4 regions of the Candidatus Villigracilis sp. genome follow, and region 4 is predicted to be linked to each of the others. Evidence: riboswitches for the same ligand, from Rfam matches in the RefSeq annotation. Region 4 holds a riboswitch; each other region holds the start of a gene.

What was found. Region 4 has a riboswitch for cyclic di-GMP ahead of AC14M5_RS12695 (S8 family peptidase). Riboswitches for the same ligand answer to the same signal wherever they lie in the genome.
Region 1: it holds a riboswitch for cyclic di-GMP, as region 4 does, so the genes downstream of both, AC14M5_RS10380 (sortase, YLP family) here and AC14M5_RS12695 (S8 family peptidase) in region 4, are expected to answer to the same signal.
Region 2: it holds a riboswitch for cyclic di-GMP, as region 4 does, so the genes downstream of both, AC14M5_RS03765 (hypothetical protein) here and AC14M5_RS12695 (S8 family peptidase) in region 4, are expected to answer to the same signal.
Region 3: it holds a riboswitch for cyclic di-GMP, as region 4 does, so the genes downstream of both, AC14M5_RS13095 (right-handed parallel beta-helix repeat-containing protein) here and AC14M5_RS12695 (S8 family peptidase) in region 4, are expected to answer to the same signal.

The regions. Positions count from the first base shown of each region.
Region 1 is NZ_JBXMTI010000066.1:1,027-9,249, forward strand. It holds gene AC14M5_RS10360 (STAS domain-containing protein) at 11-421, opposite strand; gene AC14M5_RS10365 (ferredoxin reductase family protein) at 452-1,729, opposite strand; gene AC14M5_RS10370 (STAS domain-containing protein) at 1,799-2,203, opposite strand; gene AC14M5_RS10375 (ribonuclease H-like domain-containing protein) at 2,237-3,457, opposite strand; gene AC14M5_RS10380 (sortase, YLP family) at 3,662-4,285, opposite strand; cyclic di-GMP riboswitch class I at 4,359-4,447, opposite strand; cyclic di-GMP riboswitch class I at 4,532-4,622, opposite strand; gene AC14M5_RS10385 (MFS transporter) at 4,779-6,203, shown strand; gene AC14M5_RS10390 (acyl-CoA mutase large subunit family protein) at 6,252-7,931, opposite strand; gene AC14M5_RS10395 (DUF3090 domain-containing protein) at 8,077-8,223, shown strand, end outside.
Region 2 is NZ_JBXMTI010000019.1:5,141-13,363, forward strand. It holds gene AC14M5_RS03745 (hypothetical protein) at 9-881, shown strand; gene AC14M5_RS03750 (class I SAM-dependent methyltransferase) at 868-1,509, opposite strand; gene AC14M5_RS03755 (hypothetical protein) at 1,535-1,930, opposite strand; gene AC14M5_RS03760 (signal peptidase I) at 1,927-3,765, opposite strand; gene AC14M5_RS03765 (hypothetical protein) at 3,870-4,232, opposite strand; cyclic di-GMP riboswitch class I at 4,378-4,468, opposite strand; gene AC14M5_RS03770 (CoA-binding protein) at 4,734-5,225, shown strand; gene AC14M5_RS03775 (hypothetical protein) at 5,355-5,723, opposite strand; gene AC14M5_RS03780 (NBR1-Ig-like domain-containing protein) at 5,772-6,335, opposite strand; gene recA (recombinase RecA) at 6,360-7,418, opposite strand; gene AC14M5_RS03790 (peptidoglycan DD-metalloendopeptidase family protein) at 7,614-8,223, opposite strand, start outside.
Region 3 is NZ_JBXMTI010000088.1:7,422-15,644, reverse strand. It holds gene AC14M5_RS13110 (exonuclease domain-containing protein) at 1-177, opposite strand, end outside; gene AC14M5_RS13105 (tryptophan-rich sensory protein) at 233-988, opposite strand; gene AC14M5_RS13100 (hypothetical protein) at 1,071-1,478, opposite strand; cyclic di-GMP riboswitch class I at 1,924-2,018, shown strand; gene AC14M5_RS13095 (right-handed parallel beta-helix repeat-containing protein) at 2,080-3,771, shown strand; gene AC14M5_RS13090 (LVIVD repeat-containing protein) at 4,039-5,445, shown strand; gene AC14M5_RS13085 (carbonic anhydrase) at 5,543-6,244, opposite strand; gene AC14M5_RS13080 (S8 family serine peptidase) at 6,434-8,223, opposite strand, start outside.
Region 4 is NZ_JBXMTI010000082.1:1,875-10,097, reverse strand. It holds gene AC14M5_RS12725 (TIM barrel protein) at 59-913, shown strand; gene AC14M5_RS12720 (GNAT family N-acetyltransferase) at 1,042-1,608, opposite strand; gene AC14M5_RS12715 (response regulator transcription factor) at 1,787-2,446, opposite strand; gene AC14M5_RS12710 (DinB family protein) at 2,691-3,152, opposite strand; gene AC14M5_RS12705 (SDR family NAD(P)-dependent oxidoreductase) at 3,149-3,748, opposite strand; gene AC14M5_RS12700 (M23 family metallopeptidase) at 3,907-4,602, opposite strand; cyclic di-GMP riboswitch class I at 4,697-4,790, shown strand; gene AC14M5_RS12695 (S8 family peptidase) at 4,908-7,874, shown strand; gene AC14M5_RS12690 (hypothetical protein) at 7,961-8,223, opposite strand, start outside.

The DNA of each region.
Region 1 (8,223 bases), on a different contig from region 4:
GTTAAATAATCTAAAAAGATTTAACCGCAGTATCAAGGTCTGTGTGGATATCGAAGAACTCCTTCAATCCAACCACATCCAGTACCTGTTCAACCGAAGATTGTGGGCTGAGCAGTTTTACATGTTCACGCACGGGGCTATCCTGCTCCTGGTTGATCGCGCGAAAGGATGGCCTGCTGCCATCCTTTGATTGTACCGATTGCCCCGCAAAGATCTTCACCACTGCATGAAGCGACATCAAACCAGCGCTGCTCACATAAGGCACTTTACTTAAGTCGATCAGCAGGTTGCGCGCACCCTCATCGTAGGCTTCCTGTGCCTTGTTGATCACATCGGTATAGGTGGATGCATCGATATCGCCCATCAAATGTATCACTGTCACCGGGACATTGCCTTCCTGTTTAGAAAAAGAAATTTGCATGAGGTTCTCCTTTATCGTATCAAGGTGAGATTACCTGAAATTGAATTCCTCAAAGTGGATGTTCTCAGTGGGAACGCCCATTTCCAAAAATTTCTTTTCAAAGGCCTGTACCATTGGGAGCGGGCCGCACATGTAAACATGATGTCCGCGGATATCGCCGCCTGCATTCTTGACGATGTCATCCACGGTCAATGAGCCATCGGTGGATGAAAAACGGACGCGTGCATTCAAGCGCGGGTTCAGTTTTGCGGCTTCTTTAATTTCATCCGCAAAGACCGCTTCCTCGGGATGGCGAACAGTGTAGTAAAAATCTACATCGTGACCGAGATCAGTTTTCAGGTCCCGTATGAACGAGAGGAAGGGTGTCACACCGATGCCGCCCGCCACCCAAATCTGTTTTGAGCCGCCCGTCTTGTAATTGAACAGACCATAGGCTCCCTCTATAATGGCAGAAGTGCCTGCTTTTAAATTCGCGAACAAATGACGGGTGAAATCTCCGCTGGCTTTGATCGTCAAACGTAGAACATCTTCATGCGGTGCGCTGGAAATGGTGAAAGGATGCGATTCATTCAGTTTCTTTTCATCCAGGAACCTGACGAACAGGAATTGACCCGCATGTGCGTGTTTAATAGGCTCGCCATCTGCACGCAAAACCACTTCTGTGGTGGAGTTGTTTGGGTGGTTCACTGCCTCCACGGTGTATGGCACATACTTTTTAAAGAACCTGCCAAATATTTCCGTATACAGATAGGAACCGATGCCCAGGAAGACGAATATCTGATTCCAGTTGATGGCGATCTTGGTGGTGGGCGCATTGACCGTGACGGAGTGCAGGTAACCGAGTATGAAAAACAGGCCAATGTAGCGATGTAATTTTTTCCACTCGTTATAGTCATTCCCCGCGAGCTTGTTCAAAAACGGGATGCGCGGCGCAAGCGTGGGCAACACAATGGCTATGATCCCTAAAAATGCGATCATAGCCAGGTAATTGCCGAGGTGTAAATTCATAATGGATATGGGGACGGTCAGCAAGTGCACAAACATCAGAAGGAAGGCGCTGGTGGAGGTATGGCGATGCGTCATATACATCTTATCCAGGCCGCCGAAGTAAGGTTCCGCCCATTTTGGCCGCGTGGAGAGGAATAAGGAAAAAGACATTAACACGATCACCATCGAGCCGAGCGTCATGCCAAAGTGATAGCGCTCATAATTTTCCACGCCCTCGCGCTCAGGTGGAAAGACGAACCAGACTACAACGGTTAAGACCACCAGAAGAATAATGACCAGGTTTCCCAAATTTCGTTTCATTTTTGCAACCTCGATATATATGAATCAACAGCGATGCAGTTAACTGCATCGCTGTTGAAGAACTTTCTTCTAAAAAGATTCGAGCGCTTTTTGTTTATCGGTAAAAACTTCAAAGAACGCGGAGAAACCAACCATGTCCAACACGCTTACGATCTCCGGGCGCGGGTTAAGAAGTTTGACGTTCTTTTGCACACCCTCGTCGCGTGCCTTATCCATGGATTTTAGTGCGGTCCACCCGTGCTCGGGGTCGGGCAATGCTTCACCGCGCAATAGAAGTGCAATCGTGTGAAGCGAAACCAACCCAGCACTTGAGATATAAGTCAACTCGCTCATATCCAGGATGATATGCTTTGAACCCGCGTTAAAGACCTCCTGGGCTTTCATGATCAGATCCTGATAGGTCTGCCCATCCAATTGGCCTGCAAGCTTCAGAATGGTGATGTTCCCCTTTTCTTTTGAAACAGTAATTTGCATCGTAGGCTCCTCCTCCTATAGAGTGATACCCAATTATAAACCCGCTTTACGCTCCAACCGCGCCAGGCGGTGGTCAATTTCGTTCAACCAATGTTTACGGATGCATACGGGCAGGTCTGCCTTTTCAACTTCCTTGCGGGCTGATTTCGCCCATTTGATGGATTTCTTTACATCGCGCAATGTATGTTCGTAATATTTCGCCAGTTCAATATGAGCATAGATGTGACCTTTGTGCGCGGCCTCTTCCCACAAACGCAGGGCTTGGTCTATATCCCCACGCTTCTTTTGCAAAGTGGATAAACGCTTCACTGCCACGCCGAAATCTGCTTCCTCCAACCCAAGCTCGAGTCCACGCTCGAACAGACGGGCGGCTTCATCCCAATGGCCAAGGTCCTCATATAATTTGCCGAGCGCAATGAAATCGAGTCCGTGCTCCACGCGGCCATTGTATGGGTCGGCCAACAACTCGCTGACGTGACCCAGCAAAGCCGCCATCGCCACTACATCCATGGCATTGTGATAGAACACGCCACCTAAAGGACGGGCATCCCCAGTGCGCAGGTAATCAAAATAAAGCCAGGGGATTTCATAACCCGGTACTTCCTCCGATGCACGGGTGAAACCCAACACATGTTCTTCGAGATATTTCAAGGCACGCGAGGGAAGCCTATCTCGCCACAAGCGCCTTGCAAGTGGAAGCAGGTCAAGATGGGCATAGCCTTTGAAAGGGACAGGGATTCTGTGTAACGAATAACGAGTAACGAGCAGTGGTGCATCGAATGACTTTCCGTTGAAAGTCACCAATCCCTCACAGGGTGCGAGGAAGTTGATCAGCGCTTCGAGCATAGCGGGTTCTTCAGATGGGTCACGCAGGAAGAATTGTTGTAGTACGAATTTGTCATCCACAAAGCGCGCGGCGCCTACGAGGAAGGCGTACGTGCCGGTGCCGCCGGACATGCCCGATGTTTCGGTATCCAGAAATGCGAATTTGCTGATGGGCAATTCCGCCATGCGCGTGTCGTTTGCCCATTGTGAAATTAAGGAAAGAGGGAATGATGAGTAGGGGGATGTTTTCCCGTGCAGGTAATCTATGTCAAAGACCTGCTCGGTGACGAAGGCTTCGCCGCGAGGGGTAGGGAAATAGCTGCCAGTCACAACAGAGTCAATTGTGTGGCTCTCAACCTGGGGCGGAGGGGGAAGCGAACTGCCCGTCTTCACACCCAGGGATTTCAGTTTATCTGCAAGCGATGACATGCGTCTATTTTATCCCCAAATATCGCTCCATGTTTTAAAGCCTATTGGCGTGTGTATATAAAACATGTAAGGCAAACGCTCCTTGCGCCGAGGACGGCGCAAGATGTACTCACACGCCTGCCCTGGTGGGTGGCGCCAGGGAAACGCCGCCGTCCACAGGATGCTTCGCAAAGGACAGCGGCTTGAGCATCTAAAGTGCTTATATTACTTGATCGGTTTTGCGATGACGAATAATCTGCCCCAACTGAGGTTGCCATCTTTTGCGATGCAGGTTTGCAGGGTGAGGTGATAGTCGCCGCGATAAACTTTGTTGAATACTTCTTCAGCGGTAAAGGTGGTCTGTGTTGAAAGATCCACGAAACTGCTGTAGGGGCTGAGCGGGGTGAGGGCCTGATATTGCAAAATGCTTTCCACCAGGAAACTTTGAGTATGCCCGTCACCGTAAATAAGGGTGATGGTGTTGCCCGCTTTCAATTGTGAGAAAGTTGCGCCTGCCAGGTAGTTGTGTGCCAGCAGGCCGATGTTGCCGTAACTGGTGGCCATTTTGAATTGGGTTGTTACATAACTGAGAGTGGATACATACCCTGGTTTCCCACTTGGCTGTTGAAGAACAGTGTACGCCATAACGTTCTCAACATAAATGCCGCGCAGCGTATTGATGCTCCCATCTTTGACGGATTCAATGAAGTCCGACAGTACTGGAAGGGTGGTTGTATTTTCCTTTGCATATACCTGTGTGGGGAGCGCAAGTGCGCAGAGCAGGATTAGTAAAAATGCAAGGGAAACTTTTCGGTTCTTTAATTGTGCGTGCTGATTTCTGGATGCCATGAGAAACTCCTTCATCAGAGCATCCAGACCTTTCGCACAATTTATGTTGTGCTGAAGGTTGTGGAGGCTCGTTTTCGGTGGCTTGGCGGTCATGGCCGTTGGTTTGGCTTTAGACCCATAGCTTTGCGTCCCCGCCTTTCGACGGGTTTGCCGTTATCGATACGATCCACTTTTAATGTTCAGAAAACAAAACGGACCTGCTTGTCAGCCAGGTCCGCGGATGAAAACACAATACACTATGTGATTTTCGGCGGCCTGGCGATCATGATCGTGTTTCCACAACTTTAGACCCGTGGCTTTGCGTCTCTGCTTTTCAACAGGTTTGCCATTTTCGATTGCTTTCTTGCTTCAAATATAAGGGAAGGTTGGCAGGATCGTCATGGGTATTTTCCCTACTAACACCATATAAAACTGTAAACCTTACAGTTAGCTTTCTTGTTTGACATTCCATGCTACACTTGCGCGAATTCATTAATTAGAATTATTGGTTGGTATGAAACATAAACTTCCTATTTGGTTAAAACTTTTATACGGTTCTGGTGACTGGGGGATTGCCAGCATTGGCATGATGCGTTCGATCTTTTATGCCTTGTACCTCACGGACGTGGTCGGCATCGAACCACGGCTTGCCTCCCTTGGCGCACTCGTGGGAATCGTGTGGGACGCTGTCAATGACCCCATCATTGGCACTTTGAGTGATCGCATGAAATCAAAACTCGGACGCCGCCGCCCGTTCCTCTTGTGGTTTGCCTTTCCATTCGGCCTGAGCTTCGTGATGCTTTGGTCTGCGCCCAATTGGGACAGCCAGATCGGCCTGCTCATTTATGTGACTCTGGCCTTTATGATCTCGGATACATTGACCACCCTCGTGGCTGTACCGTATCTTTCCTTAACCCCCGAGCTGACTCAGGACTATGACGAGCGCACTTCGCTTTCAAGCTTTCGCACGGTCTTTCAATTATTGGCCGCTCTCACCGTTGTAATGACCGCGCCCATGATCGTGGATGCGGTCATCATTGGTGGCGGCTCGCAACAACAGGGATTTTTGCTAGCAGGTGCCGTTTTCGGCGCGGTAGGCTCGCTTCCACTTTTCTTCATTGGCTGGTTCGTGAAGGAACGTTTTGCATCCGTGGAACAGGAATCAATTCCTTTCAGAGAAACCTTGCGCCTGGCCTGGCAGAATGTGCCCTTCCGCTATGCGGCCGGCATTTACATGTTTAACTGGTCCGCAGTGGATATGGTAGTCATCAGCTTCCCATTCTTTTTATTATATTGGATAGCCCAGGGAGATTTGCTGGCAAAGATCACCATCTTTGGGTTTGACCTCGCGCTTGAGTCTGCCTTCTTTGGGGTGCTAATGCTGGTCTGTATTTTATTCGTGCCTTTCTGGTTATGGTTCGCAAGGAAATACAACAAGATACAGGCTTATATCGTTGGCATGTCTATATGGATCATCGTGCAGGCCATGATCTTCACCATTCAACCGGGCGAGGTCACCTATTTGCTGATCATCGCTGGGTTGGCAGGCATTGGCGTTTCTGCTGCGTACATTTTGCCTGATTCCATTTTGCCCGATGTGATCGAATGGGATGAACTCCGCACAGGCCGTAGGCAGGAGGGCATCTATTACGGCATCCGCACCCTGATCCGCAAGTTGACGGGCGCGGGGGTTATCTTTATTACTTTGCAGGTTCTGGGCTGGTCTGGCTATCAATCTCCACCCGCAGATGTGACTCAGTTCTCTCAGCCCAATTCGGCGCTTCTTTCAATTCGCTTGATGGTTTCCTTCATCAGTGTGGCGATTGTTATGGGTACAGTCATTCTCGCCTGGTCGTATCCGCTCTCACGCGAAAAATATACGCGGATTCAAAAATTGCTGAAAACAAAACGCGAAGAAGCAAAAGAAAGAGCGGAATAAAATTCTCCGCTCTTTCTTAACTGACAGTTGACTCTACAGCCTGAGGCTTTATATCATCGTCGGCTCTTCGTACTTCCCAAACACCTTCGTCATCACCCCAATGATCTCGCCCAATGTGCAATACGCATGGACGCATTCCATGATATACGGCATGGTGTTCTCTGTGCCTTCGCAGGCAATTCGTAATTTATCCAGAGTTTGACCAACTCGTCCGCTATCTCGCGTCTTGCGGAGTTCACTCAAGCGCGCCACCTGCCGACTGTAGCCATCCGGGTCCATCCTCAGGATCGGAATGGAAAGCGGTTTCTTTTCTGCGTAGGCGTTCACACCCACGATCTTGCGGATGCCCTTGTCAATCTCACGCTGATAGCGATACGCCGCGTCTGAAATTTCACCCTGGAAGAATCCCTTTTCAATGGCGGGAATCACGCCGCCTAATTCCTGAATGCGGGCGAAGTAATCATAGGCCTGTTGCTCGATGCGGTTGGTCTGTTCCTCCACGAAGAAGCTTCCACCCAGCGGATCGACCGTATTCGCCACACCAGATTCTTCAGCGATAATCTGCTGCGTGCGCAGGGCAATTGTTACGGAATGTTCCGATGGCAATGCCAAAGCTTCGTCCATTGAATTGGTATGCAAACTTTGAGTGCCACCTAAAACGGCAGCGAGCGCCTGAATTGCAACGCGCACTACGTTATTCTCAGGCTGTTGTGCAGTTAATGAAACGCCAGCCGTTTGTGTATGGAAACGCAGCAGCCACGAACGCGGATTCTTTGCCTTGAATGTCTCACGCATTTCATGCGCCCAAATGCGGCGGGCCGCGCGATATTTGGCTATCTCTTCGAAGAAATCATTATGAGCGTTGAAGAAGAAGGATAAACGCGGAGCGAAATCATCCACATCCATGCCGCGCGCAATTCCCCAGCGGACGTATTCAAGCCCATCCGCCAGTGTGAACGCTAATTCCTGCGCGGCCGTTGACCCCGCCTCGCGGATGTGATATCCGCTGATCGAGATCGTATTCCACTGCGGCACTTTCTGCGCGCCGAATTCCATCGTGTCGACAACGAGTCGCATGGACGGTTCGGGCGGGAAGATGAATTCCTTTTGCGCGATGAATTCCTTCAGAATATCGTTCTGGGTTGTGCCACGCAGTTGATCGAGACGCAGTCCCTGCTTTTCTGCGGCGGCCAGATACATGGCCCAGATGATCGCGGCAGGCGAGTTGATGGTCATGCTGGAGGAAACTTTATCGAGTGGAATCCCATCCAGTAGAATTTCCATATCTTTCAAGGAAGAGATCGCCACACCGCATTTGCCGAATTCACCCAGCGCTTCGGGTTGATCGGTGTCATAGCCCATTAACGTGGCCAGGTCGAAGGCAATGCTCAGGCCTGTCTGACCCTGTTCCAGCAGGTATTTGAAGCGTGCATTGGTTTCCTCCGCAGTGCCGAAGCCGGCGAACATGCGCATCGTCCACAATTTGCTGCGGTGAAGCGTCGGGTGGACTCCTCTTGTGTAGGGGTACTCACCTGGAAGTCCAAGTGAAGAGGCGTAATCCATATCCGCCAGATCGAGCGGAGTGTAGAGTCGGTTGATCGGTTCGGAGGAGGTGGTAATAAATTCGTCGGCGCGTTCAGGTAATTGTGATAAAGCTTTCTTTAGTGAAGTCTCTTCCCACTTTTTCAGGGAAGCTTTTAACTCGTCGAGTTTATTTTTATCGTACATGTCAACTCCTTTGGGTAGTTGTTGGGATTATAACCCCCTCCGCCGCTGAAGCGGCACCTCCCCCAAATGCGACTGAAGTTCGTCGCATTTGGGGGAGGGCAGGGTGGGGGTCGTTCTGGTATACTCGATTTTATAAAGGTAAATTATGCCACGCTTTGAAATTGACGTAGACCCCTGTGACCATATCACAGCAGATGCAATCGGTAAACCCGGCCAGCGTGTCTTTTATTTGCAAGCCTATCAAGACACTCGAACTATTACGATCATTATTGAAAAGGCGCAGTTATTGTCG
Region 2 (8,223 bases), on a different contig from region 4:
CTTGGGGCATGGCAACCAATTTCAAGAACCAAAAATTCAAAGTCCCTTTGCATGGCTGGCTCGGACTGAGTCTCATCATCGTTTTCTGGATCCTCAATTGGACGTTGACAGGCCCGCGCACGCATTGGGGTTTCTTCCCGCTGTGGTTTGGGCATTGCCTTGGCATGGATGGATTGGTCTTCTGGCGCACGGGCACTTCTCTGCTCATGCGGAGTCCGCGAAAATACATCGGCTTGTTCCTCGTCTCCGCGCCCGTGTGGTGGATCTTCGAACTGCTCAACCTCCGCACCCAAAACTGGACCTACAGCGGTGCCGAGATATTCACACCACTACAATATTTCTTTTGGACAACCTTGAGCTTCACAACTGTGATCCCCGCCGTATTTGGGAGTGCAGAATTCTTCGCGAGCTTTGATTTTGTTAAACGACTTACCCGCGGTCCCGTAATTGGTACGGATAAAAGGACAACCGTTTCCTTCTTCGCCCTCGGCTGGATCATGCTCGCCTTGATGTTGATCTACCCGAAAATCTTCTTTCCGTTCATCTGGCTATCCCTCTACTTTATTCTTGAACCCATCAATATCTGGCTCGGAAATCGCTCGCTCGCCCAGTGGACGGCGAAAGGCGATTGGCGTCCGGTCATTTCACTCTGGCTGGGTGTATTGCTGACCGCCTTCTTTTGGGAGATGTGGAATTATTATTCGTATCCGAAATGGATCTATCACGTCCCCTGGGGTAACTGGCTGCACATCTTTGAAATGCCGTTGCTCGGTTATGGCGGCTATCTGCCCTTCGCGCTGGAACTGTACGCGCTATATCATCTGGTTAGCGGGTGGTTTGGAGATAAGATCGGCGAGTATGTCAGAGTTATACCTGAATAACATCGACTTTCTCAAACATAAAGGAGACGATTCTTGGCGGCTTATCCTGGTCTTCTTCATGCCAATATTCGTTTATCTTTACCAATTTCAAGCCATTGGACATGGCCGCATTGATAAACTCCGAAATGTGATGGACAAATGCCTCCACCTCTATTGTTTCATCATTCCTTTCGAACCTTGCCTTTACCCCTTTGTATTGTTTGAAGGGATGTAGTTCGTTGATGAAAAATTTGCCTTTTGGCAATAATGTCCGCGTGGCTTCTGAAAAGATATGGGACAAGTCTGCGATGTGCTCCAACACAAGATTACAGGTAATGAGGTCGTAAGCATTATCTTCACAAGGCCAGCGTTTCGTTAAGTCTGCCATGTCAAAGCGGATATTCTCCCCCTTGACTTTTTCTTTGGCCTTCTCGATCATGCCCTGCGAAAAATCGAGGGCATGAACCTGCCTCCCAATTTGGACGAGGAAGGCGGTGTTCTTGCCTGTCCCACACCCAAGCTCAAGGATGGATTCGAAATGCTGACCCGCGAAAGTCTCGCGAGTCACTTTTTGATCAAGGTCACGGGTCAGGTTTTCGTTTGAGTCGTAGATCCCTGACCACTCGTTATATGCGTTTTGAATGCTCATCGCTTTATTCTATATCATTTAATACTTATTGAATCTCCCCCTCGCAAGTAGTAAAAACATCGGTTCCAGGACCGCCCAGGCACACGTCATTCCCATCACCGCCAGTGATGGTGTCATCTCCGCCGCCGCCGAGGATGCAATCATCTCCGCCAAGGCCGTCAATCGTGTCTACGCCAGAGCTGGCGAGGATGAGGTCATTGCCTGTGGTACCGGTCAATGTGCCTGAGCCAGTAGCGAGGTTGGTCAGGGATAAGCCTGAGCAAGCTGAAGGCTTGAAGCTATTAATGTTGACGGACGATACAACATGATCAAGCCGCGTAACTGGAATGGTATTGGTGGCGGCAACAGCCGTCACCGAGGTAAATAATATTAGCGCAACCAGCCCAAAGGTCAGCAGTTGAAGCGGACGGGGTATAGTCATAATTTGATCTTCCTTAATATCTCCGTCTCAGGCTGAGTCAATGTAAATCCAATTTCACCGGTATGGATGGCATATTCCATTACTTCTTCACGGACTGGTTTCAGATTGGCAGCCTTATTCTTGCTGGCATAAGCAACAGGAGCTGGCATTTCATTTACAGGTGGAGGAGGATTACTCGTTTTCTTTTCTTCATCAACGACCTTGGAGCTAATTGGCTCGGCATGAATGGGCGCAGGTTCAACAACACGTTCTTCAAATGCACTTGTTATGTGCTTAATTTCTACGTCGTCAACTTGTGTATGATCCGCAACACCCTTCCTGCCAGTGGTGATCACATAGCGATAAGTCGTGCCGCTGCTCTGGACAAGATAATAATGTAAAAAATTCTGTGTCATGTGCAGGATCATCGTGCCATGCCGCTCGGCAAGCCTGGCGAGATCATCAATCGTCGCCACATCGATCACCGATAAAGACGGCGCGATATTTTGCTCATAAACATCCACCAGCATGGAGCCATACTTGAAGCGGATGAGCGCCTCCTGACTCTGGTTGGCGGTGCGATACACATTGCTGCCAGCAAAGATAATACCAAATAGCGCAAACCCAAGCCCAAGCAGGGAGATGAAGCGCACTGCCCAAACGGGCGGCTTCAAGCCCAATAAGGAAATGGTGTTTACCCGTGTTTCAGAACCGCTTGCAATACTTTGTTTCGAAGACCGCAAAGGATCCTGCTGTGATTCGTCCGCAGCGAGATAGAAATGCACCTTGTCGTATTTGAATACTAGCTTTGGGTCAAAGGTATCGTTGATCTGTTGCCCCGCAACCGTTGCAGTAAGTGCAATATTTGTAACGATCTCCAAAGTGTAAGAACTGGAATGCAAACCAGCTTCCTGCTCCACCAGGTTTACCAGAGACTCCACCTGGCACAGGTCAAGAGTGGTCATCGTGAAATATGAATTGCCATTAAACGAAGCGCCCGAATTCAAAGGGATCGTGCGAAACCATCCGCTTTGCTCATCCATAATACGAGCCACCATACTTTGATTGCCTGTCATTCCCTGCACAGCATTTCCGATCATATTATAGGTAAAACCGATGTTAAGAAAGCAAGTCAATTTTGGGAAGACAGGCTCCCCCGAATGCAGCACATCGGAATCATAAACACCGGGCGTGCCCGTGGCCGAGTAGAAAAAATAACCCTCTTGTTGATATGGAATATTTTCGGCGGGGCGATTCAACGGACGTGTAAAAGCGAGAATACCCAAAGCAAGGAAAGCCAGGCTGAGAAACCCAGCCGCATACAACAAGCCTTCAGACCTTGCTCTAAAGTTCGTCAACGGCTTATTGTTTTCCTTTTTACGTTTGGATGGTTTTGCGATCACGCCAGACATCAAGACACCTCCGAGCAAAGCAACTGTAAGCGAAATATGCAGCGGCTCACGTACCCATTCAATGGCCTTGCCAAGTTTCGGGATATGCACCCATAATTTTCCAATGATCTCATCCTGCGTTGGTTGATAAGAATCAAGCCAGGAATTATTATCACCTTTAAGGATGAAGCGATCCAACTCAGTGCCAATAATGCGATGGAAGACAAAAGCACCCATTTCTGCATTTTGATAGGTGACCGCATCCCCCGCCCTGTAAGTTGATTCCGTTCGAACGAGTATTAGATCACCGAGATGAAAGTTCGGCTCCATGCTGTTGCCGTTGACGATGACATACGTGACTGAGCCGCCCAAATTAGTTGGCGCAAATGCAATTACAAAGATGAATACAATGAAAAGGAATAATAGCGTAACAAGAGTGGTCGAGCGTTTACTAATGGGTTTCATTATCTATAAAATTACAGGCCTGCTCGCGGCGTTCTCCCGCCAATCTTCGAGACGGGTTCTTCCATCGGAGCAGGCCTGCTTCTTTCATTAATTGGTCATCAGAACTAGTTGCTGGCGGCTACCACACGCAACTGGTTTATGGTCGAAACATCGAGACCGGTGGTAGTGCATGACCAGGTTGTGCCGGTGCCGAGAGTGCAGGCATACCAGGAACCAGTTGTGGCCACAAGTTGGACTTTTACAACTGTAGCCGCAGCACCCACGTCAAATGCGACGCTATCCAGTGTGGATGGATCGGTCCCATTCAAAGTGTACACAACACTGGTAATTGTGTAACCGCTGACCACTCCCAGACCATCACCAGCTTTTGTGGCTGGGACAGTGTTAGCCGCAGCAAAAGCATAAGAGGCGACTGAGATGATGGCTATGACGAGCACAACGAACAGGATCTTGAAATTGCGTAACATGGCTTTTCTCCTTGTTTTGCAGATCCACATGGAAGCGGGTCTGCGCTAGTGGAACGAACTTCTTGAAGGTTGATCAGCCATCCGAATAAAAAAGCCTGACTTGTGGTAAGCCAGGCCAAACATACACAAAAAGAATTTTGTGATCTTCGGCGGCCTGGCGGTCGTGGTCACTTTGTAGTGACGGTAGACCCATGGCTTTGCGTCACCGGCTTTCACCGGTTTTGCCTTTATCGGATGTTGTTGTCAATATAACATTGAAAAAAATAAATAGACCTTGCAAAATAATTGCAACAGGTTAAACATTTGCAGTTTGGTAAGGCGATTGTTTGTCTCACTTCATAGGTAAAGTGGTCTGGCCTTATGACCACACAAAGTGATGTTCGTCATCTTGTTTATGAATCTCGATTACGTATAATTTTCCTTGTGAGCAAAATATTGGATCATCATCTTCAATTTGATCGAAGCCACATGGCTTCGATTTTTCATTAAAGGAGAATTCTTATGTCAAAACTCGATAATATGGTTCAGGATTTCCTCGCGCAGAAGAAGATCGCCGTTGTGGGTGTATCGGATAAGCGCGAGACAGGTTGCAATCTGAATTATAAAAAATTCAAGGAAAGTGGTTATCAAGTCTATGCAGTAAACCCGCACATATCTTCTTTTGAAGGGGACACTTGCTACCCCGACCTAAAATCCATCCCTGAAAAAGTAGATGCAGTCTTTATTCTTACCAGCCCGAAGGTAACTGACCAGATCATTCAACAATGCGTAGATATGGGCATCAAACATGTATGGATGCACTGCATGATGGGCACCAAGCCCGGTCTCGCGGCAAGCATGACCAGCGTCTCCCCTTCTGCTGTAGAGATGTGCAAAGCCAATGGGATCGCGGTCATTCCCGGCTCATGCCCGAACCAATACCTAAAGCCAGATTTCGGTCATGCGATGATGCGCGGCATGTGGAAAATGTTCGGCTTTATGAGCGTGAATTAAGGGCTCGCAAAAAACAGTTATCTCAGTCCCATCATTGCGAGGAAGGCTTTAGCCTGACAAAATAATTCCTTTGCCTCGTTGGGGATTGTTTCGTCGCAAAGAGCAAGGGCGCTCCTCGCAATGACATGATTATGAATACTCTTCCTTCATGAATCTTTCAAATCCCTGCTTCGTGAGTTGACTTAACTCGTCGAACAGGGGTTTTTCGACCTTCTTAAAATTGAAGCAGGATTTTCCCTGCATGTGTTTCTTGAGTTCAGGGGAGATGTCCTTCAATAGATCGGGATACATGTAGACTGGCATGAGATAAAAAGAGACATAATTCTTTTTCACTTGTGTTGAGGCGAAGAATAAGTCCTTCTTCCATTTCTCACTGTATCCGCCTTCGAGATAATAAACTTCCGTTGCATCTGATTTGACATTCAGCTTTTTGGCGTAAGGTTCGAGAATGGATTTGAGATTTTCAAAGATGATGGGGAATTCGGTTTGAGATGGCATAGATACTCCTTCACGCGCCATTAGGAACTTGATCCCGGATGGAGCAAACTATGGTGTGACCACAACCTGCATAAAGATCGGATCACCAAAGACGTTTCCATCAGCATCAACTGCTTGCCAGGAGGTCACATAAGAACCTGGCTCTGCGGGGGCGATGAAGAGGATGCGCAGCGTAGCTTGAGTCCCTGCTCGGGCGGGGTAGATCAATTGTTCCTCTCCTGCGCCGAGGGGATAGCCTCCCACCCACTTCAAGCGATAAGTATCATCCCAGCCGCAGGTTCCGCTGTTTTGCACCAGCCATTGCTTATCAATGGCTGCGCCAGGGAGAAAAGATGTACCGTCATCTACTGTCACATCATCAATAAAATCGAGGTCATTTATGCAAGGGCCCGGTGTAGCAGTTGGGGTGAGAGTAAATGTGGGAGCAGGCGTGAATAACGCAGGTATGGGCGTGGTTGTGGATAGCGGCTGTGTGGGCGGGATGGAAGTCGGCGGGCGGAACAGCGTCGGTGTAGTTTGAGGGGCACAGGCATAAAAGAAGAAAATGCTTGTGAGCAGGATCAGTTGTCGGCTAAGTGAGAAGCGATTCTTCGTCATAATAAAAATGGACACGTTACCGTGTCCATTTATTTTACTTTATGCTTCTTCTTCAGTACCACCGGCCTCTTCGGCTACTTCAGCGCCAAGGTCAAGCGGAAGGGCGATCTCGCCGCTGAGCGCTTTCTGGCGGATGATGCCTTCGATCTCGTTCATCATATCAAGATTGGCACGCAGGTAATCTTTGGCATTCTCGCGTCCCTGGCCGATGCGGATATCGCCATAAGAGAAGAAGGCGCCGCGCTTGGTGAGGACTTCAAACTTGGTGGCGAGGTCAAGCACATCACCAGATTTCGAGATGCCTTCGTTGAACATAATGTCAAACTCGGCAGTGCGGAAAGGCGGCGCCATTTTGTTCTTGACCACTTTGACACGGGTGCGATTGCCGATGACTTCTTCGCCGACTTTGATGGATTGAATGCGGCGCACATCGAGGCGGACGGAGGCATAGAACTTGAGAGCTTGTCCGCCCGTGGTGGTTTCAGGGTTGCCAAACATCACGCCGATCTTCTGGCGCAATTGATTGGTAAAGATGACAGCGGTCTTGGTCTGGTTGATCGCGCCTGAAAGTTTGCGAAGCGCTTGTGACATAAGACGTGCTTGCACGCCCATGGTGGCGTCGCCCATATCGCCTTCGATTTCGGAGCGTGGGACTAGCGCAGCAACCGAGTCAACTACGACGACATCCACTGCGCCAGAGCGGACGAGGGTCTCTGCGATCTCGAGCGCCTGCTCACCGGTATCGGGCTGAGAGACGAGCAAGTTGTCGATATCCACGCCGACCTTTGCGGCATAGGTGGGGTCGAGCGCATGTTCCATATCAATAAATGCAGCGGTGCCGCCCATCCTCTGTGCTTCGGCCACAATGTGCTGACAAAGCGTGGTTTTACCAGAGGACTCAGGGCCATAGATTTCGATCACACGTCCACGCGGAATGCCGCCGACGCCGAGGGCAATATCGAGGGAGAGCGAGCCCGTGGGAATAGCTTCGGTCACCATGCCATGAGCTTCGCCGAGGCGCATGATCGAGCCATCGCCGTAGCGTTTTAAAATATCGCCAACAGCCTTATCTAGCACGGCTTGTTTGGCGTTATCCATATTTTTGGTTTGTGCGGTTTCAGTTGAGGCTGAACGGGAAGATTTTCTGGCCATGAGTTAGTTCTCCAATACAAGTGTAATAGGTAAAAACATTTAACCACAAAGGGCACGAAGTGTCACGAAGGGTTAAGGGTTTAAGTGTGTTGCGAGAGTATAGCACAGATGTTCAGTACGTCAAGGTGCTGAAAAAAGGTGTCAGGGGGCGGGCGTAGAGGTGGATTGCAGGCTGGAGGGAACGAAATCAAGGGTTGGGACAGGTGGGCGTTCAGTGCCGAAACCTTTTTCACCGGTGAAGGTAAAGTAGGTAACCTGCCCAGGAAAAATCTCGACCCAGGTTTGTCGATCCTTGGTTTCATCTGCATAGCGAATCGTAATCTTATAAATACCCGCAGGCAGGTCACCTAACACAAGGTTTTCGTTGTAGTACGGATCAGAATTGACCGCCCCACCTTTGCCATAAGTTCTCGCTTCAAAAGTTTTCTTTATGGCTTCCGCGCGAACAGTGATTTCTGTCTGCTGAAGCAATTCTCCCTTTGTATCCATCACGCGGCCAACCAGCACACCCCAGCCCTGCGGAGGGGCGATCCATAACTCAGGGTTATATGTATAGAAAAAGGAGTTATGAGGGAAGCGAACTTCAAAGTGGACATGCGGCCCCGTAGTTGCGCCCGTTGAGCCGACAAAGCCAATCACCTCCCCCGTTTCAACGTGCTGGCCAACGATCACATTCATCAAACTCATGTGCGCGTAAACGGTATAAAGCTGTTGATCGTTATAACCAAAGTCATGGCGGATGGCAACCGCC
Region 3 (8,223 bases), on a different contig from region 4:
AATAGCCGCGGGCGAAAGAGTCCGCTCGGGGTTGATGAGCAGGTCAAGGGTCGATTTGATGCGTTTGCCTTCCGTCAGGACAATGGCTATTTGGCAAATCCGATCTCCAAACCACGGAGAAAGGCCGGTGGTCTCGACATCCAGAAAAGCGAAGCGGGCATTTGCGATGTTAAACATAATTGGCGCACCTTTTGAGTGCGCCAATCTTACCGTATTTTTGAGGCAATGCAAATTATGCGCGCCTGCGTTGGACGATGCTATAAATTGCCAACGCGAGCACAAAGAGAGCGGCAACCCAGGCGCTGTTTGCGACCAGGGGCGTGGCTGCTTGTTTAATGGCGATGCCGATGAATGACCAAACCAGCACGAACGCATAACCTGAGTCGCGGCGGGTGATCGTCATGGCAAGGGCGAGAATGCTGGCGACAACCAGCATGATGACTGCCCAGACCTGCGGCGCAATGCCGAAGCCATTCCAATTGATGAGGTAAAGATAATCTGTGACGTTGGCTATGGTAGCAACGCTGATCCAGCCAAGATAGATGCTGAAGGGAATATCCACGCTCCATTTTTCAGCATTGCTAACAGGTGTGCGACCAACATTCAAGTTGAGGTAGCTGATGATTAGCAGGATGAGCAAGGCCAACATGACCAGTACGCTCAAGCCAAACAAATTGTAATGCCAGCAGAACAACCAGGCGGCGTTGAAGATGCCGCTTAATGCAAAGGTGTAGCCAAGTTTGCGTAAGCGCGGACTTTCCTTTTGTGCGGTCTGGTATTGATAGACCGTGAATGCGATCCAGCCAATGTAGATGATGCCCCAGATGGCAAAGACATACCCCGCAGGAACGAAGTAAACCTGAAAGCGATCTGAGATCTCGCCTGTGTTTTGCCCGTTAAGCGGCAGGGTGCTGGCCAAGATGTTAACTGCGAGCGCCAGCACCACTGAAAGCGTGTTGGCAAGTTGACGTACTGAGTCTTTTGACATGATGTCCTCCAATTTGAAATGTGTATCACAGCGACAGGTTCATCATATGACTTCTTACTATCAAATGCCATCAATTGTAGTTTTACTTTTCAAAATACTTTCGTACTTTTGCCGCTATCTGGCGCTCGGTCATCTTGTCTGCGGTTTCGACATGGACTTCCTTAACGTGATTGCCATTGTGTGCAAGCCTTTTTTCAAATTCATGCTTTGCTTCTCCAGCGCCGATCACCAGCAGCGAATCTGCCTCTCCGATCGCCGAAATGACTTGTTCATAATACTTGTTGAGATGTTCCTGATAGCGCCTGTCGTTCTGGGGTTCTTCTGCAACAAACAGCGCGGTGTGGGCCGCCCTCCCACGCACTCCTCTGCCCTTGGCGCGCACACGTTTTTCCACCTTCGATTCGATCTGCAGCACCTCTTCTTTCTTTCCTTCAATTTTCACGATCACTGCTTTTTTGTGGTCAATCCACAAGCCGATTTTCTTTTCCATGAAACCTCCAAATCTTGTTTCAACGGGCATCCTCGGCCCAATTTAAGTATACTTATTTCAGATCTGAATTGCAACTTGATCCTGTTTATAGTATGCGAATTGTTCACTACTCACAAATGCTGGGCCTTTAACGTTCGCGGTCATCGTCCAGCAATTGCATTGAATTATCTTTGATGAGTTACTTATTAATAGATTCTAAGAGATATGTGGGTAATAAGAAGTAATAAGGAATTTGCACAAATGCAAAGACCAAGAAAATATGCTCCGCAATCCCGGTTGTATTAATGTAAATAGTAATAAATTTGAGATGATTTATTACTTATATGTAATGTTTCCAAAAATGTTTAGGGATTCTTAACTCATAATAAGTCTATTCCAGAGGGGTCATGATAATCTTGGCGACGCAATATAGAACTTCGCTGTTGTGAAAAAATTCAATCAATATGTTCGAAAAAAGCAAACCCGGCGAAAGCCGGGGACGCAAAGCCACGGGTCTAAAGGTAGTGGTTCGTCCGCTACGATGATTGCCAGGCTACCGACGTATTCCGGGAAAATTGCCTGGTATGCGCCAGGCAGTTTTATTTTTTGTAAGGAGAAATAAGTGAAAAAGAAGGCATATCGATTAATGAGTTTGATGGTAGCACTGACCCTTGCGCTAGGGGGCTATTACAATGCGCTGGCTTCAGACTTACCTAGTGCTAGGATATCGGGATCTCAAAGCGGAATGTTGAGTTCCAATATTTATTACGTTAGTACCAGCGGCAGTGATACGAATTCAGGGTCAGCTACCTCGCCCTTCAAGACGTTTGCAAAAGCCGTTTCAGTCCTGGCCGCTGGCGATACATTGCAGGTAATGCCTGGGATCTATGGCGAAACATTGACCCTTTCAACTTCAGGTACTGCAACTTCGCCCATTACCGTTATTGGGAATGGAGCCATCCTGAATATGCAGGGTGTGAAGGCAAATGGAATCGTGGTGAGCGGCAGCTATATTAATGTTTCGGGATTTGAAGCCATTGGAGCCACTGACTTCGGAATCCTCGTTACGGGCAAGTACGTGATTGTTGAAAACAACCTCGTGCATGATAATGTCACTAAAAATGGGGTGGGGACATGCGGCCTATCGACTACGTGGGGAAGCGCGCTCAAGGTCAAGGCCGGAGGAGAAAACACAACCATTCGAAACAACACGGTTTATGACAATTGTGGAGAAGGAATAGCTGTCACACGCGGGGTGGTTGCCCAGGTGGAAAACAATACGGTTTACGATAATTTCGGGGTTAATATTTACGTTGACAACTCCCCGTTCGTAAATGTGCAGAACAACCTGTCCTACTGTACGGGCACGCATCTGCGTGACGGAAAAAGGGCCCATGGAATAGCATTGGGTGAAGAGCTCTATACAGGCTGGGGAGCTCAATTGCATGATATTCTAATATCGGGTAATACGATCATTGAATGCCGGTCCGGAGTTTCCGCTTATGCAAGCAATACGGGTGGCACCCTGACGAATGTAACCATCACCAATAATAACGTGCCAAGCGGACAGATACGATCCATTTCCCTGCAAACCACACCAAATCAGAACGTATTGGTTTCGTACAATACGATATTCAACTCGATCTATGTTTACGAACCTGCAGGCGTTACGCTGGTTGGGAACACAATTGGCAGTGTCGCGCCTACGTCAACGAGCATGCCGGCGCCCACCAGTACAATCCTGGTCCCAAGCTTTACACCAACCTCAACCGCTGTGGCCATTAATACTGCAACTCCTGTCCCAGCATCACCCACACCCACCCAGTCGGTCATATTGCCAACAACCACCCCAACCGCATCGCCCATACCATCGTCACCTACCGTTGCGCCGACCTTGGTGCCGCCAACAGCAACGATGATTGCGACCAACCCTTCAGCCTTGGAAACCACCTATGACGACATGGATGGCGGCTTTCTCTACTCCGCTGGTTGGGACAATGTGAGCAAGAGGCAGGCTTATAACCGCTCCTTTAAGCAAACATCGCAGAACGGTGCCTATGCAACTTTTGCCTTTACCGGACAATCTTTCAGCGTAATCTATAAGGGCGGTACCGCCTTTAGGAAAATGGATGTTTATGTAGACGATGTGCTGGTCGGAACGATTGACCAGAAGGCCTCTTCGTCCACCTTCCAGATGCGGTGGGATTATCCTGGTCAGCTAACACTAGGCAGCCATACACTTAAACTGGTTTTCGTCACTTCAAACACATCCGGTGGCACCAACGGATCGATTGACGCAGTAATCATTCGTTAAAAGCTTGTGCTGTAACACCAATGTAGTCCATGACTCACCCCGAAATTAATCTTTCGCGGGTGAGTTTGTTTTTAAACATAATTGAGCTGATAAAAATTCAGATTTTTGTGCTTCATCAATGCAATACAGCTTCCTCTTTGGGCATCTCCGATCAAACTAAATTTCTGCAAAAGGTATTGAATCTTGCTATGAAATCCCTATAATGATAATAATCAGGACAACTTGGGTTTTGAATCTCCAATTTTTATCGGTATGAAAGGAAACGTGATGAACCGTATACATAACATTCGATTGTTGTTGAGCGTAATCGCTGTGGTCATCCTGTTGTCTTCAGGGGCAGTACGGGCAGATAGTGGCGGCTCCAATGTCGGGCAGGCCTTCAACATGGTGGTCGTTGGCCACAATGATCTCGGTGGGCGAGGCTTCAATGCCGATGTTTGGGTGCACAAAGGCTATGCTTACGTTGGCCAATGGGGATTTGGCGACTGGGCCTCAGGGTCGAAAGATCGCTTCTGTCCACAGGGTTCGAGTACAAGCGTTGTCATCGTGGATGCCCGCAACCCGGCAAATCCGCAGGTGGTGGGGCGGCTCCAGAATCCACCTAATACTTCCATTGAAGACGTAGTCGTATACACTGCTCAGTATGGGCGCTCGAAAGGGCATGACATCGCCGTTGGCGGAATCCAATACTGCGGTGACTCTCGCTATGACACAAACGCAGATCGCGGTTTGATGCTTTGGGATGTTACCAATCCTGCGGCGCCAATCCAGATCGGTTATCTCAACACGGGTTGCTGCACGCGCGGCGTTCACGAGTTCGAGATCCAACATCGTACAGACTTGCGCCACACCTTCGCTTATGCAACTGTGCCGACAAGCCGTTACCCCGATGCAAGTACTCCCAGCGGCTACCGTGACCGGAATGGCGATGGCGATTTCCGTTTGATTGACATCACTGATCCTGCCAATCCGGTGCAGACATCAGACTGGGGAATTCAGGAGATTGGCGGCCCGTTCTACGCGGGGCAGGGATGTGATGCCGATCCCAATTATGGGCATGGGGCGGAGCCATCTGATGATGGCAAGCTCGTCTTCGTATCCTATTGGGACAGCGGCTTCATCGCTCTGGATTTGACGAATCCAGCCCAGCCCGTTTTCAAAGGCCGAACTGTGTATCCAGCGAATGCGGATGGCGATGCGCACTCTGCTTCATATGATGATGTCCGCCAACTATTGTTCAGCGCGGACGAAGATTTCTGCAAGGCATCGGGCCCAGGTATTGAAAAGGGACAGGGTTATCTGCGCGTCTATGATTATTCCAACCTCGCGGCACCTGTACAGATCGGAGAGTATCGAACGCCGAACTCGATTGGGACGAATACCCAGGCCGCAGGCGATTATTCGCTTCATAACGCGCTGGTGGTTGGTACTGATATCTATATGGCTTGGTATACGGATGGGATTCGGGTGGTGGATGCAAGCAACCCAAGCGCGATTGTAGAGGTGGCTTACTTTGTTCCGCCCTCGGCCAACAACCCGGTGAAACCATCACAGCGTGGTGTGTTATCTAATGCGCCGCAGGTCTGGGGCGTGGCTTACGATGAAGCGACAGGCCTCATTTATGCCAGCGATATGAACTCGGGTCTGTGGATCTTGCGCCGCATGGATCAATAGTACAAACATAAATTTTTTAGCAAGGCAAACAGAAACTCCGAAGTCACGACTTCGGAGTTTTATCAATAGCTATTTTCTGCAATTAATTCTTCGCGCGCTACTCGACGACCTCCACGATGCCTGTATCTAAATCGTAACGCGCTCCCACGATTTTAAGTTCTCCTTTTTCAAGCGCTTCCGAGAGGATGGGCGATTCTTTCAGATGTTGAACAGTTAGTGAGACATTGACTTTCACGGCATTGTCGAGCAAATCGCCAGGCTGATCTTTAGCCGCTTCCACGGCAGGACGAATCCCATTCACCAGCCAATTGATATCTGCTTCGGCAGTAGCATTATTTTCCACGGCTTCCACCGTGGCTTTGACCGCGCCGCATTTTTCGTGTCCCAGCACCATCAGGAGCGGAATTTTTAACTCGGCTATTCCATACTCCAGGCTGCCAAGCACAGCATTATCAAGAACGTGGCCAGCAGTGCGGATGACGAATAGATCACCTAGTCCCCGATCAAATACCAGTTCAGGTGGGACGCGTGAATCGACGCAACTGAAGATCATGGCAAACGGACTCTGCCCATTGGACACTTCAACACGTCGGCTTTGCGATTCGTTTAAATCTATGGACTTGTTATCAGCATATCGCTGATTCCCCTCGAGCAATCTTTGCAGGGCTTCATCCGCATTAGTGACTGGCGCTTCGACGCTCGTCTGTGCTGGGGCACAAGCGGCCAATGTCATTCCTACAGCGGCGAGACTCGATACCTTTAGAAAATCACGGCGTGATAACTTATAAAGCTTGGTCATGGGAACTCTCCTATAAAGTTGGGTTGTTACAACAGCACCTGTATATTACTGTTATTCTGGAATAGGTGCAACAGCCGACTCAAGCCTGCGAATCGAAAGCCTAACCAATATAAAATAACAACGGTGGAAATTAAAAAGATGGGCACCGAATGGCGCCCATCTTTTCTTGAAATTTACCAGCTTCAATACTTATGGCTGATAGGTGACGTTCACTGCGATGTAGTCGAGATAGAAATCGCGTGAGTTGTTACTTGCAACATCGATTACTCGTATGCGGAAGTTGGTATTGGAAAATTCGCCTAGCGACCAGGTGTGTCCCCAAATATCCGCAGCCCCACCCAGAATGTAGGTGGCTTCTGTGGTGGAGAGGGTTGAGGTGTTCTTAGCCGCGGTCCAGGATGTGCCGCCGTTCCAGGAAATTTGAATGCATATCTTGGGCGCGCCGCTGGCGGAGTCTGCACGTGCATCAAGGCGTACTTCGATGCCTTGCACAGTTCCCGAAGGAATATTGAAGCCATAGTCATAGAACAGGTGCTTATCCTTGCCGGTGTTCGTGCAGGATGTGTTTTTGTTCGAACCGCTGTTCAGGTCAACTGCCAGGGATGCGTCATTGGCAAAGGCGTTGGCTGGGTTGGATTCATAACCATTGTTGTCGCCGGCGCTGGATGTGACAGCGGCCTGAGCGGTGGGTGATAGGAACCCGGTGCTGGTAGGCGGAGGCGCTACATTAATCGTGCCGCCATCCACTACCAAGGCAAACTTCTGCGGACCATTCGGAACGTTGAATCCGCTGACAGTGACAGTGTAGGTGCCGGCAGGGGCTTGAACATACACATTCTCAACATTGTTGCGGCGGTCTGCGGAACCACCGGTTGTGCTCCAACCGCCGGAGAAAACGTTGCCGCGGTAGGTGTTGCTTCCACCAGTGACGGTGAGGTCAAGGTCATTGACCAGGTTGATCGAAGCAGTATCAGTTGACGGGTAGTCTGACCAAACCACTGTCACTTTAAGCGGACCGCCGGTTGAGGTCACGTTAAAGGCTTGGGAGCCGCCGGTGGCGAGACCAGTGCCTTCATCCACGTATTGAATGGTTCCATCGGTGGCGCCATCGAGATTGACCAGGCCCCAGCCTTCATGACTGTTCGGAATGGGGAAGTCGTTATCGTTTACGCCATCGTTGTTCTCATCCAGCAGATCCACCGCGGAGTTGATCATGGTGGCTTTCACCAGGGCTGCGCTGGCGTTGAGGCTATAGGCTTTGTTGTAGTAATCCTTTATAACCGTTGCACCACCAGCCGCGAGCGGGTTAGACATAGATGTGCCGCCCATGTACTTATATTCGCCGTTGAATGGTGTGCCCCATCCATCCCATTGATAGACACCATTCTGTGGATTCACAGGATCGCCATAGCCTTCTTGATAAAGGCTGGAGTACCCGGACAAAATCCATGTGCCGGGAGCCACAACATCGGGCTTCATACGGTTGTCATCTGTTGGGCCACGGCTGGACCATGAAGCCATTTGCTGAGTGTTGCCTGCGGTCACATCATTGGTGAGAGGGCTGGCAGGGAAGTCAGCGGGATAGCGCTGTCCCCAAGTGCCCAGGTAATTGGCCTGATTGCCGCCCATGCTATTGCAGGTCTGGCCAGTTTGATACGCATCATGAGATGTATAAGTAAGGCTTGTATCGCAAGGCCAGTTATCAGGACGCACGTTCTCACTTGCGCCCACGGTAATGACGTTCTTCGATGTGCCAGGCGCGCCAGTCGAATCATTATCAACTACGCCATCCCCGTTCGCATCGGTGCCTTCGTTGCCTGCGGAGAAGGTAATGACCATGTCGCGGTTGGTCCACACGAATGAGTCTGTGTTGACGCTATCAACCGTGTAATCACCAGCGACGGCAGCACCCCAGGAGTTGGAGTGGATTCTCGCGCCGGCATCATATGCCTGCTGATACATGGTCTTCAAATCAGCGG
Region 4 (8,223 bases):
GCTCATTAATTACTTTTTACTCATTACTCGTCTCTTAACCCCACACAGGAGCTTCCTCATGTCTTTATCTTTCAAATTCGGCACAGTTGGTTCACCGACAGGCACACCTAAGAAACCAGGCGGCTCGGTGGGTGCGATTGAATTCAGCAAGTCCATTGGGCTGGAGGCATTTGAACTCGGTTGGGTGCAATCAGTACGTGTGACCGAGGCGACTTGCGAATTAATTAAAGCAGCAGGCGAGGCGCAGGCTGTTTCATTGAGCGTGCACGCACCATATTTTATTAACCTGAATGGGACTGAAGAGGAATGGCCCAAGTCTCGCAAGCGCTTAATGGACGCGGCTCATTACGGTTACTTGGCTGGCGCAACGGATATTATCTTTCATCCAGGGTCGTATTTTATGAATGACCCTCTTGAGGTATTGAAGGTTGCCGTTCCGCGTTTGGAAGGATGTATCAAGGAATTGCAAAAGAACGGTGATAAGGTAACCATCCGCCCGGAGACGATGGGGAAATCAGCCATGTTGGGTTCCTTTGAAGATACCCTCGCCATGAGCAAAGCCATGGACATGGTTCAGCCTTGCCTCGACTTCGCTCATCTTCACGCCCGCCCCGGTGACGGCTCGCTGAATACCTACGATGAATGGTCTCGCATGTTGGAGAAATATGGCAAAGAATTGGGCTCAAAATCATTGAAGAACTTGCATATCCACCTCTCTGGCATTGAGTATGGCCCTAAGGGTGAGAAGAATCACCTCACCCTCGCCGATGCGGACCTGGATTTGAAAGCCCTCTTCAAAGCCCTGAATAAATTCGGCTGTGCAGGCCGCATTCTATGTGAAAGCCCCATCATGGAAGAGGATGCGTTGAATATGAAGAAGGCCTGGATGAAAGTAAGTGGGGAGAAAGCCTGAATTCACATCAAGAAAGGATCTTAGTTGTTCAGCCTTAAAAACTTTAGCCACGGATTTCACGAATGAACACGGATTTTTGTCCGTGAAAATTCGTGAAATCCGTGGCTTGTTTTAGGTTTGGATTCTGCCTATAGTCTGGCCACCAGCCCAAAGTCAGCGGGGAGAAGCGAGAACATGTGGGCATCATAAATTGCTGTTCCCACTGTCATTCTGTTTAATAAAACGCCCTCATAATGTGCGTCGATCTTTTCCGCAACGCGTCTGCTGGCTGTATTCCCAGCGGCAATGACGATTTCCGCGCGGATCAGGTTCACTTTTTCAAATGCAAATTTCGCGATCAGTTTGGCAGCGCGCCCTGCAATCCCCTGGCCGTGACGTGAAGTCCGCACCCAGTAGCCAAGGTTGCAAAATTTGTAGACGGGATGAATGTGACTCAATCCGCATCCGCCCACGAGTTCATTGGTTTGTGCATCCAGGATGGCGAAGGAATACATGCCGCCATTTGCCCATTGTGCGCGTGTGACCGTGATGAAGTTGCTGGCTGTTTCCAATGAGTATTTCTCATTTGCCCAGGACATCCACGGGCTGAGTTCGGTCAGAGATTCTTTAACTGCAAGATGCAGTGCCTTTTCCTCCCCAAATTCAAATGGACGTACAGTGATGGCGCCATCCGTGAGTTTTACAAATGGAAACATGATTCCTCGTTGTGTCACCCTGAGCGGAGCGAAGGGTTTCTACTCTCGAAAGTATGAGACTCTTCGGTCGCGAAAAAACGCTCCCTCAGAGTGACATGTAATGATTAAATAAAAAAACAGAGACACATCCTCACCGAGTTTGTCATCTCTGTGTCTCCATTGTACAGTCGTTTAAAACTTAATTGGAAATGTATTCTCTCAAACTATGTTCCACTGCGTAAGCTGCTGCTTCAGCGCGGTTATTCACACTCAATTTGGAGAGAATGCTCGAAACGTAATTCCTAACCGTACCTTCGCCAAGGAATAAGCTCTTGGCGATCTCGCGATTGGTCTTGCCTTCAGAGACCAGTAAAAGCACATGCTTTTCCTGCTGACTCAAATGGGCGAAAGCCGAAGCCTCCTCCTCTTTGACAGCGCGGCGCACTTCCTGGAATACGCGCTGTGTGACTGCGGGGTCGAGCAGCGCTTCACCGCGCCCAACAGATTCAATCGCCTTAACCAGATCCTCGCTCCCGATCTGCTTGAGGATATATCCCGAAGCTCCCGCGCGGATCGCAGAAAACAGCATCTCATCCTCAGCATAGGAAGTGAGCATGATCACTTTTGTGTTTGGGAATTGAGCCACGATCTGCTCGCAAGCCTCGATTCCCGAAGTGCCAGGCAGGCGAATATCCATGACGACAACATCAGGTTTTAATGAAGCCGTTTGTTCGAGCGCCTCACGAGCTGAGCCAGCTTCTCCAACTACATCGAACTGCGGGTGGCGGTCCAGTAAGGATTTCAAGCCGAGCCGTACCACCTCGTGATCGTCTACCAGGATAATTCGTTGCTTTTTCATGTGTCTATTTTACCTCAGGAATATGCAGAAGACGGGCAAAATTCACTAGATTTCCGCTTTTTTAATCTGAAAAAATTCTTCTTAACACGAAGAGCACAAAGTACACAAAGGAATTCTTAAGGGTCTTCTCGAAAATATTGAACTTCCGTGTGAACAACCCTTAAAATTCTTAGCGGTCTTACCGTACTGGCGCACGGCGTAGTGTTTCGTGCTTCGCGGTAAATTAAACTTTTTGCAGTGCAGTCTACTTATTTTTCAGTGTCAGCAGATGCTCCTCGATATGAGCCAGGCTGCGTTCCACCCAGAATTGCAGAGTCAACCCTTCGCCCATCGTTTTGTGGCTGCTCACACGAGACCAGGCCTCCTGCGGCATGGTTTGCAGAGTATTGCAAAGGTCGGTCACATTTGCAGAAAAATCGGTCAAAATACTTTCGAGCGGTTCATCCTTGTTGTAATGAGTCTCCATCCAGGAGTCCGCGTCAAACCCTTTGAAATCAGGGTCCTCCACATTCAGCGTTTGCAGGATGCGCGCACCGTACACCAACTTATCCACATCACGCGCATGTGACGCGATCTGATGCACGGTCCATTCGTCTTCCACTTTCGTAAATGGGTCTTCGAACGCCTTGCAAGCGACCCGAAATTCCTGCGCCGCTTCTGCCAGCCTTGCGATCATCTTTACACGATATTCAAGCAGTTCCTTCATTTTGCCTCCAACAAAGAAATTATATGTTTGACTACATCTTTGGAATTTTCAACTGCATACACACGCACACCATGCGGACTTAATTCCTGATCTGCCTGACGGGATAACTCAGCCAACCCCGCCTTGCTGGATAGATAAGCCCCCGCCTCTTTTTCCCCGCCCTCACCTACTCCTGCGACGATATTCAGAATCACCCCGTTACCTTTTGCCTTCATAATACGCCCTACTGATTGGATCATCAAGAACGCACCCGTCAGGTTTACATCCAAAGTGCGATGCCAATCCCATTCGTCCATATTCAGCAAGGGTGTATGCGGTTCCACTGCCGCATGATTGATTAAAATGTTAATCCCGCCGAGCTCATCTTCCACATCCTTGACCAAAGCCTGCGCCCCAACTTTTTTGGCAACATCTTCAACATAAGCTTTGGCTTTTCCGCCGCGAGCACTGATCCCATCCACAACCTGCTCCACGTTGATGGGGGATATATCATTAGCAGCCACATTTGCGCCATGTTCAGCCAAAGCTTCTGCCAGCAAGCGCCCCACACCCTTACCTGCGCCAGTGATGAGGATGGTTTTGTTTTTTAAGTCCATATGTATATTCTCGCTGATGTGTCACTCTCCCGAAGGACACACCGTACTTGGGTTCGGTGCAAGTGTCGGGACGATGTGAGCGACAGCGAAAGGTCTCTTACTGCAACTTACGAGACTCTTCGGTCGCGAAAAACGCTCCCTCAGAGTGACACAACTTTTTATTGACAAAACGGTATCGTATCCGTGTTTGAATTGGCATTCAATGGCATACCGAAATATGGCGAGGGATCATAGGTGTTTTTAATTTCCAGTTCATTCTTGAAATTTCCCAAGCCATCATCCTCCACAATTGAAATATGCAAGTGAAGGCCGGCAGGGTTGTTCGTATCACCGGAGTAATTCCCTTGATAGCCCAGCAATGTACCAGCTTCCACGTATACCTCTTTGGTTCCTGCTGGGAACTCAGAGGAGACAAAGGAATTTCCCTGCACATCTGCCATGTGAGTATAGTACACCCAGATCTGACGTGAAGGCTCCAGCGGATCCCTTGGCACGCGGATGATGACTGTCGATATCCAATCTGCCTGGCGGGTGAGGTAGCCGGGGTAAGCCGCTACGATGGGCGTGATGCCCACCTCCGTCCCTGAGAAAATGTCCACCCCGGCGTGGCGGTGACCGGGGCGGAAAGAATCGTCCCAGATAAACCCGATCAAGCCATCGGTGGGGAAAATGAACGGAGCCTCGCCGCATCTGGTTCCAGTAGTCATCATCAACTCAGGTTTTGAAGCTTGGTCACGGAACCAATCAAAGACTTGCGCGAGGCGGGCGGTGCTTCTTCCATAGTTAAAGTACAGGTAAATTCCTGCCACCGCAATTGCGACAGGGATTATCAGAATAATAAGTTTTTTGGACATTCAAAACATTATAAATGCTTTGTAAAATTCAGAAACTGCCTCTTGCATTTAATAAGAGAATTCGAGATAATGGTGATGACATTGCAAAACTGCAAACTCGAAAAGGCAAACCCATCGTGAGGTGGGGACGCAAAGTTATGGGTCTTCCAGGTTCCTGCTCAGAATTGGAAGATTGCCAGACCGCCGAAATTTTCCCTGGTGGTTTTTCGTTTTAAAGGAGGCTCCCGCAAAAAATACAGACTAAAGTAACGAAGAAGTTTTGTCCCAAATATTGCCCAACTTAATTTTGAAGAGGAGACAAGATCATGTATCGCAAGGTATCCATCATATTTTCACTGGTACTGGCTCTGGCAGTGGTGTTTTCGGTAGTATCGCCTGCCGTTGCACAACCGAGCATAAAGTCAAATGGGGCCCATGTTGAGAGAAGTGAGAGCGGGGTTTATATTGTTCAAATGATCGATGACCCTGTTGTTGCTTATGAGGGAAACATCAAAGGTCTGAAAGCAACCGCACCGAATAACGGTCAAAAGATTGATAAAAACAGCTCGAATGTAAAAAAATATGTAGCATATCTCGATTCCAAACACGATGCCGCTCTTAGCAAGGTTGGCGGCGGTGAAAAGCTTTATGATTATCATTATAGTTTCAACGGATTTGCGGCAGCATTAACCTATGAGCAGGCCAGCAAGCTGGCTTTTGCCGATGGTGTTGTTGCAGTCAGCCCCGATCAAATGATGCAGGTGGAAACAGTTAGCACGCCTGCTTTCCTTGGGCTTAGTAACCCAGGCGGCTTATGGGATCAACTCGGTGGTGTTGGGAGCGCTGGCGAAGATGTTATCGTCGGTGTTGTTGATACTGGCATCTGGCCAGAAAACCCCAGTTTCTCAGATCAAATCGATCTTTCCGATCAAGCTGGTGAAAGCGGCAAAGACACTGAAGCTTACGGGCCTGCGCCTGCCGGTTGGCAGGGTGATTGTCAGTCTGGTGAGCAGTGGTCGCAAGATGATTGCAACAACAAAATCATCGGTGCGCGCTATTACCTTGCCGGCTTTGGTCACTTCGGCATAGTTCAAGATGACTTCAAATCCGCTCGTGATTATGATGGTCACGGCAGCCACACTGCCAGCACCGCTGCGGGCAATCATGGCGTGACCGCCATTATCGACGGCGTCAATTTAGGCACAATTAGTGGCATGGCGCCGCGCGCTCGCATCGCCGCTTACAAAGTCTGTTGGAATGGTGATGATGGTGGCTGTGTTTCCTCAGACAGCGTTGCCGCCATCGATCAAGCTGTAGCTGATGGCGTAGATGTGATCAACTTCTCCATCAGTGGTTCACGCACCAGCTTCCTCGACCCGGTGGAAGTAGCCTTCCTCTTCGCTGCCCGTGCAGGTGTATTCGTAGCTGCCTCGGCAGGCAATGAGGGTCCTGGTGCAAGCACTGTGGCCCACAACAGCCCATGGCTCACCACCGTAGCGGCTGGAACACATGACCGTTTCTATGAGGGGACTGTGACTCTTGGCAATAGCTCGGTCTACACCGGTGCCTCGGCAACCGCCGGAGTTGGCCCAGCGCCCATTATTAATTCGGATGCTGCTGGTTTGGCGGGCGCTGACCCGGGACAGGTTGCTCTCTGTTACCCGGGAACCCTCGACCCAGCTATCGTAGCGGGCAAAATTGTGGTTTGTGACCGTGGTGTAATTGCACGTGTGGATAAAAGCCTTGCAGTGCAAATTGCTGGTGGCGTGGGCATGGTACTTGTGAATGTCTCACCCAGTTCACTCAATGCTGATATTCACTTTGTCCCAACAGTTCACTTGGCTGATACAGATCGCGCTGCTGTACGTGCATACGCTGCAACACCAGGCGCGACAGCCACTCTAACTGGAGGCACCTTGTCTTCCGTGGTGGCGCCGAATGTGGCCGCCTTCTCGTCTCGCGGTCCGGCCCTCGCCGGCAGTGGCGACTTGCTCAAGCCCGACATTATGGCTCCAGGCGTAGACATCCTTGCGGCATTCTCTCCGGCAGGTGGTGGCCGCGATTGGGATTTCCTGAGTGGTACTTCCATGTCCAGTCCGCATATGGCTGGTATGGGTGCCCTCTTGAAAGACTTGCACCCCACCTGGTCACCCGCAGCCATTAAATCGGCCTTCATGACTACCGCCACTACAGTGCGGAACGACTTTTCTCCTATTCCCGGTACACCATTTGGATATGGAGCAGGACAAGCGGTTCCAAACAACGCCGCTGACCCCGGCTTGGTATATGACGCAGGCTTCAACGATTGGCGTAACTTCCTTAAGGGTCAGGGTCTCTGTAACTTCTGTTTTGGCGCTACTGCTGCAACGGCTATTGATGCAAGCGACCTTAACTATCCGTCTATAGCCATTGGCGCGTTGGCTGGTGTACAAACTGTGACTCGCACTGTCACCAATGTCGGCCCGACAGCTACATACAATGTAAGCGTTGTCGCTCCGGCAGGCATCGATGTAGTGGTAAGCCCCTCTTCCTTCAGTTTAGCTTCGGGTGCAACGCAGACATATACTGTTACCTTCACCACCCTCGGTTCTGCTGTACTTAATAGCTATACATTCGGCTCGCTGACCTGGTCGGATGGCGTGCACAATGTCACCAGTCCGTTAGTGATTCGCCCGGTCGCACTATCGGCCCCAACGCAAGTCTCCGGTACTGGCGGCGCGATTAACTACAATGTAACCTTTGGTTACACTGGCGCTTTCACTGCAACCGCACGCGGATTGATTCCAGCGACTACGATAGCTGATACTGTTGTTGATGATCCAACCAACAACTTTGTAGTTGGCGGCCCTGGCACCAAAAGCTACGCTGTCGTCGTCCCTGCTGGCACAACCTATGCACGCTTCTCGCTGTTTGATGCGAATGTAAGCCCAGCCAGTGATATTGACCTCTATGTTTACAATAGTGGAGGTACACTTGTTGGCGCAAGCGGCAGCGGAACCTCGAACGAAGAGGTCAACCTTCTGAATCCAGCGGCTGACACATACACCGTTTGGGTGCATGGCTGGCAAACGGGTGGGCCTTCGGCCAACTTCACTCTGTTCCACTGGGTACTAGGTATCGCGGATGCTGGTAATATGATAGTAACTGCCCCAGCCTCTGCTACAACTGGTGCTACTGGTGTCATCAACTTGACGTTCAGTGGTCTAACCCCTGGTGTCAAGTACTTGGGTTCTGTGGTTTACAGTGGCGCGGCCGGATTACCCAACCCGACCATTGTTCGTGTTAATCCGTAATATCGTTCAAGTTCGTTCGATAAGTTAGAAAACAGGCTGGCGGAATTTTCCGCCAGCCTGTTCTATTTTATGGGATTAAGAATTTTCTATGTATCACCTGGCATACCTTCAACAGGTGGAAGCGGATTTTCACAATAAGTTAACGATCTATCTTTCCCTGCATGGTATTCATAATTGTGTGAATCGTATTTCAGTTTGATCAGATACCCAGGCGTTAGGGCCTGGGTATACAACATGCCGGGCTGTGGACAGCCTAAACTTCCATCAGGCCAGACGACCTCTTTTGCTTCCACAAGAGTAATATCACCTGCCGGGATAGACAAGCGCTGCGCCAGATTTGCCTTTGCTG